Regions from separate parts of the Pseudalkalibacillus sp. NRS-1564 genome, predicted to be linked through region 2. Evidence: riboswitches for the same ligand, from Rfam matches in the RefSeq annotation. Region 2 holds a riboswitch; the other holds the start of a gene.
What was found. Region 2 has a riboswitch for S-adenosylmethionine ahead of ACIFPW_RS16860 (Na+/H+ antiporter NhaC family protein). Riboswitches for the same ligand answer to the same signal wherever they lie in the genome.
Positions count from the first base shown of each region.

Region 1: linked by a shared signal. The riboswitch ahead of ACIFPW_RS08080 (MetQ/NlpA family ABC transporter substrate-binding protein) and the one ahead of ACIFPW_RS16860 (Na+/H+ antiporter NhaC family protein) in region 2 are both predicted to bind S-adenosylmethionine.

Region 1 covers NZ_JBITPM010000015.1:122,609-125,776, reverse strand. Annotated here, with positions in the region: gene ACIFPW_RS08085 (methionine ABC transporter ATP-binding protein) at 1-798, opposite strand, end outside; gene ACIFPW_RS08080 (MetQ/NlpA family ABC transporter substrate-binding protein) at 820-1,626, opposite strand; SAM riboswitch class I at 1,796-1,904, opposite strand; gene ACIFPW_RS08075 (prolyl oligopeptidase family serine peptidase) at 2,014-3,168, opposite strand, start outside.
Region 2 covers NZ_JBITPM010000038.1:4,272-7,439, reverse strand. Annotated here, with positions in the region: partial or broken gene ACIFPW_RS16860 (Na+/H+ antiporter NhaC family protein) at 43-1,337, opposite strand; SAM riboswitch class I at 1,408-1,511, opposite strand; gene ACIFPW_RS16855 (alpha/beta fold hydrolase) at 1,705-2,544, opposite strand; gene ACIFPW_RS16850 (YolD-like family protein) at 2,706-3,035, opposite strand; gene ACIFPW_RS16845 (DNA polymerase thumb domain-containing protein) at 3,050-3,168, opposite strand, start outside.

The sequences.
Region 1 (3,168 bases), on a different contig from region 2:
AAGATTCACGATCTGACCACGCTCTTTCAATCGCGACACAAGTGATTCTGGAAGCTCATCCTGGAATAACGACTGAACAAATCGTTTGGCCGTCATTGTAGCAGGCTTACTAAAGATATCGATCACTCGTCCCTGTTCAATCACCTTCCCGTTCTCCATCACAGCCACTTCATGACATATTTTCTGGACAACGTGCATTTCATGCGTAATGAGTAAAATCGTGATTCCAAAATCACGATTGATTTGTTCCAATAAAGATAGGATTGATTCTGTCGTATCTGGGTCAAGGGCACTCGTTGCCTCATCGCATAGTAGCACTTCAGGTTCATGAGCAAGCGCACGGGCAATCGCCACACGCTGCTTCTGACCACCTGATAGCTGGGAAGGATAAGCATCCCGCTTATCCGATAACCCAACGATACCTAAATATTTATCAACTCGCACTTCAATCTCTTTTTTACGAAGACCCGTAAGCTTCAGCGGAATGGCAATGTTTTGATACACAGTGCCTGTTTTCAATAAATTAAAAGACTGAAAAATCATCCCGATGCGCTGTCTTGTTTTTTGAAGCTTTCCAGTAGACAAAGAAGTGAGCTCAATGTCATTGATAAATACCTTTCCATCTGTCGGTCGCTCCAGAAGATTCACCATTCGGACAAGCGTGCTCTTTCCAGCACCACTATAACCGATGACGCCATAGATGCTTCCTTTCTTAACTTCTATGGAAACATCATCAACCGCCTTCGTAATCGTCTCACCGCTTTTATACGTTTTCGTTATATTTTCTAATCGAATCATCGTGCTCACTCCTCTTTCGAATTACCAGGATGCAACTACAGAACCGTTAAATTCGTCCTGGATAAATTGCTTCACTTCATCTGATTGATAGTAGTTCACTAGCTTTTGAATACGTTCATCATCTTTGTTCTCTGTTTGTGTTGCAATCACGTTCACCCATGGGGAATCTTCTGGTTCCATTTCAAGCGAATCTTCTTTCGGTACGCGTCCACTTTCCATTGCAAAGTTCGTATTAATTGCTGCAATCGCAAGCTCACCAAGCTGTCTTGGAATTTGCGAAGCTTCTAATGGAACAAATTCGAGATTGTAAGGATTCTTCTCAATATCTTTGATCGTTGCTTTAACACCAACGCCATCTTTCAACTCAATAATGCCAGCTTGCTCAAACAACATTAGCGCTCTCGGTTCGCCTGTTGAATGGTTAGGCAACCCAACTTTGTCACCTTCTTGCAATTCATCAAGACTCTTATATTTGTCAGAATAAATTCCCATTGGAAAAGTAATCGTAGTTGCTACCTTGGAAAGATCGAGTCCTCTTTCTTTTACATAATCATTCAGATAAGGTTCATGCTGAAATACGTTCGCATCCAATTCCCCTTCATCAAGGGCTGTATTTGGCATCACATAATCATTAAACGCAATCACTTCAATTTCAAACCCGTCTTCCGCTGCGATTTCCTTCACCTTGTTCATCACATCTTCATGCGGACCAGCCGTTACCCCTACCTTCAGTGGGCCATCTTCTGAAACTCCAGAAGCCTCATTTCCAGAACAACCTGCCAAAAGAACTAAAATAAGTGCACCTAATAAATACAATGATTTCTTCATTTCTCAATCTCCTTTAAAATTCATATAGTAATGTAAAGCGTTTTAGCACTAAAATATAAAAGCGCAAAAGTACTTCGATCTGCTAAAATCCCCTCCCAATAAAAAAACTCCCTCTGTAAAGTACAGAGAGAGTTGTATCATTTCATCATTATCAGCAGCGCTGAACTCTCTCTCATCTTTCAAACGATTGCTCGTCTGCTGGAATTAGCACCTTTCTCACGAACTGAGATGGTTGCTGGGCGTCACAGGGCCAGTCCCTCTGCCACTCTTGATAAGAGTTTTCAATATTATTTAACTATTTTCAATAGTATAGTATCTTTCTCGAAGGGCGTCAAGGGAAGATCTCAAAAAGTGCCTGTCACCGCCCGCTATTTGTCGAAAGATTTCTTATTGTCTTCCTTCTAGATAATTGTCGAACCAGTTTCCTAGATGCTTAAGTCGTTCCACTCGTAGCTCTGGATAACCGCTTCGTGATAAATTATGATCAGAATCTGGGAATCTTACAAACATCGTTTCCTTCCCACGATGCTTTAAAGCCACATATAACTGTTCTCCTTGCTCTATAGGGCACCTGTAATCATTTTCGCTATGAAGAATTAAAAGTGGGGTTTCGATTTGGTCCACATACTTAAGCGGTGAATGATGCCATAGCTTAGCGGGGTTTTCACCTAAATCACTTCCAACTTCCCACTTTGTGAAAAAGTATCCGATGTCACTAACGCCATAGAAACTCTGCCAATTCGAAATGGAGCGCTGGGTAACCGCTGCTTTGAATCGATCGGTTTTCCCAACAATCCAGTTCGTCATAAAGCCACCGTAGCTTCCTCCCGTCACGAAAAGTTGAGCTTCATCAATAAAGGAATACTTATTCAACGCGTTATCAACACCCGCCATCAAATCCTCATAATCACCCCCACCATAATCTCCTCGGCAACCATTCACAAACTCTTGTCCATATCCCTGACTACCACGTGGATTCGTATAAAGGACAACATATCCTTTTGCTGCAAGAAGCTGAAATTCGTGCATAAATGAATTACCATACATCATATGTGGCCCACCGTGAATTTCAAGAATAAGGGGATGTTCCTGATCTTCCTTAAAATCCTTTGGCTTCATGAGCCAGCCCTGAATCTCCAAACCGTCTTTCCCAGCGTATGTAAACATTTCTGGTGTCGAGAGATCCAAGCATTCGAGAACGTCAGCATTTGATTGAGACAAACACAGTTCATTTACTCGATCTCCATGAAACGAAAGCGTATAAATATCGCCAATGTTAAGTGGATCACTAATCGCAACAGCCGCTTCATTCGCGCCTGGCAAATAGTGAAACGCGTAATGGTGCCTGTCACCACCCGCTATTTGTCGAACCGTGCAATCTTCTCCGACGAAATAAACACCAGTGTTTCCTTCTTTACTAGCAAGGAAATAGAGTCCATCTCCATTTTGGCTCCACATCGCACCAGGAGAAGCGCCGCCCCAGTGCATATCTGAAATCAATACATCCGAACACTCTAAATCAACCTCCTCTGTTAAACAAGT
Region 2 (3,168 bases):
GCTCATATCAAATTTTAATTCAAGATTCTGTTTACTATCACTTTAGCCCTTTTTCGAAATAGAGGGATAGTTGATGAAAATCGCAATAATTCCTGCAATAGCAATGAGGATTGGATAAATTGAATACGGTAGTAGAGCGAGTGGCGAAATCGACGCAAGACCTGCTACTGCAAGCACCTGTGCCCCATATGGGAGCATGCCCTGTATACTACCTGAGAAAATATCAAGAATACTAGCAGACTTTCGTGGGTCTACCCCATATTCTTCGGAAATGTTTTTCGCAAGTGGCCCCCCATTATGATCGAAATGGTGTTGTTAGCTGTTGATAAATCAAGCACGCTTGCGAGACCGGCGATACCAAACTCTGCTCCTCTACGAGAAGTTACTTTGCTCAGGATTTTGTCCAATACGTATTGTATTCCTCCGTTATGCTTAATGACTTCAATCATCCCTCCGATGACGAGAGCAATCATGGCAAGGTCTTCCATCCCTTTTATGCCCTCTGTAACCGTGGAGATCAGTCCACTCATTCCAAATGTTCCGTTATATAAACCTACAATCCCAGCAAATAAGGTACCACTTACAAGTACAATAAGAACATTAACACCAGCGATCGCTGCGATCAGTACACCTAAATAAGGGATAATTGTAACGAAATCAAATGCGTGATCTCCTCCAACCGTTGCTTGCTCTCCCATCGTTAAAGCACCATAAATAATGGCTGTTACGATAGCAGCTGGCAAGACTATAAAAAAGTTTACTTTGAATTTATCTTTCATTTGCGTATTTTGTGTGCGTACTGCCGCAATCGTAGTATCTGAAATCATAGAAAGATTGTCACCAAACATTGCCCCACCTATGACCGCTGATAAAGCCAGTGCCGGGGCAACTCCGGTTTGCTCTGCAATTCCAATTCCAATGGGAGCAAGTGCTACAATCGTTCCCATCGATGTACCCATCGAAATAGAAATAAAACAGCCAATGACAAACAAACCTACGATTAAAAGATTAGCCGGTAGAATTGATATACCTAAATTAACAATCGAATCTACTGCTCCAATTTTTTCAGCTGTTCCGGCAAACGCCCCAGCCAGTAAAAAGACCAAAATCATTAATATGATATTCGTATTACCTGCTCCACGACAAAACACTTCCACTTTTTTCATAAAGCTTTCTTTTCGATTCATCGAAAGAGCTACGCCCGCCGCAATTAGAGAAGCGAGAATAACAGGCATACTATAAAAGTCCTTTGTTATGATAGCTGTACCAATAAAAAGCACAATAAATATTCCAAGGGGAAGTAAAGCCAGGCCGTTCCCCTTTATTTCTTTCTCCATTATTCATGTCTCCTTCATCCTTTATTCTGTCTCAATAAAAAAAGCCCACTTCAAGAGAAGAAGGCTTTTGCACTTATCTCTCAAGATTTCTCTTGCTGGAAGCAGCACCTTTCTGATGATCAGAGGTTGCTGAAGCTTCTTTGGGCCAGGTCCCTCCACTTCTCTTAATAAGAAATATACAATTATTAATGAGCGCATGCTTCATTTTACTTTTTCATAACGAGCTTTACTTTATCACGCATTATTCTGATGAGTCAACTTTGATTAACTGCATCAAAATAAACTCCTCATCCTTTAAGGAGTTTACCTGATTAACTAGTCTGGTTCAAGCTTTGTATGACTACCAATTTTTGCAATAGATCAATCTTTATTTTCCTAAAAACCACTCAATATCCTTCATAATCGATTCCGGTTTTTCTTCTGGTAGAAGGTGACCGGTTTTTTCATAGATGATCAGTTTAGCATTTGGGAGATCCTTACTGAGACGCTTCCCAATTTTCAACGGCACAACTCTGTCATTTTCTCCCCATATTAGTAGGCTAGGTGTATGAATTTGATTTAGTTCAACTTCTGACAAATCTCCTTCGCGATCTCGAATCATCCTAACTAATGACCGAAAGATACCCTCATTGAAGAAAGGTTGGATATATCCATCCATCATTTCTTCATCGATAAGGGAAGGATCATAAACACAATTAAGCAAATTTCCTCTAACACCTTTTCGATAAAGCCACCTTTTCAAGTATACCGAGAAAAAAGGTAAGTACGATGTATACACTAGACTCTGTTTAGCCTTTTCAAGATATCCTGAACTGCACAGTAAAATATTCTTACTAACGAGATCATCTTTCATAGCCGAGGCTCTCATTGCTACTTGCCCACCCATAGAATGGCCGATCATAACAGTATGATCAATTGAAAGCCTTTCTAAAAGTTCAACCACCACTTCCGCATAATTATGATAAGAGTGGACAAAACGATTAGACTTTTCACTTTTTCCGAACGGAGGAAGATCAATGGCAACAACAGTATATGCCTTTGTTAATAATGGTATCAATCTTCTGAAGCTGAAGCTCGACGATAGAAAACCGTGAAGAAGCGTTAATACTGGTCGATCGACGGCTGTGTCATTTCTATAGTATTCATAGTGAATATCAATTCCTTTGATCTTTTCCGTATTTTGTTTAAGATTTTGAGCTAATAGCATCTTTCATCTCACTCCGGATTTTGAATTCATCTGATCTGATTTACCCTTCGTTTCTAACCAGACAGGATGGTCTCACTTATTCAGGTTTGACTTTATACTTATTTTACCCCAATCCTGAAATGAAAAACTTTTTTTACATCCGAGAGGATACTCCATTTTTTTCATTCTAACTCTACGTGCACAAGGTCCAGCAGCTTTATCGTTGTCCTTTTTTCATTATGGTCAATAATACGCAGTTCTTTCGTAAGTGGATCTACATAGTGCACATATCCAAAGAGAGTTTTCGTTTCTCCCCCACTAAAGTGTTGAAAACAAAGCGAGTTGTGATTGGCCATTGCTTCACATATTGTTTCATTCATTTCCACCATTCTTTGTTCATCAAGTACCGGCTTTTCACTTTTTTTCTCTTCGGTTTTCCAATCTCTTAGCTCTTTCACATGCTCAGGTAACATCATTGACGTCCATTTTATATTTCCGCGATCACGAATCACGCTTCTTCCCCCTTCTATGCTTTATGACCACCCACAAGTTTACTTCTATGCAGTGCCGTACCGGCCTTTGTGTATGAAACGGCACAAAGCAGCGCATCTGAGCCATATTTCTCACGGATCGAATCCATCACAT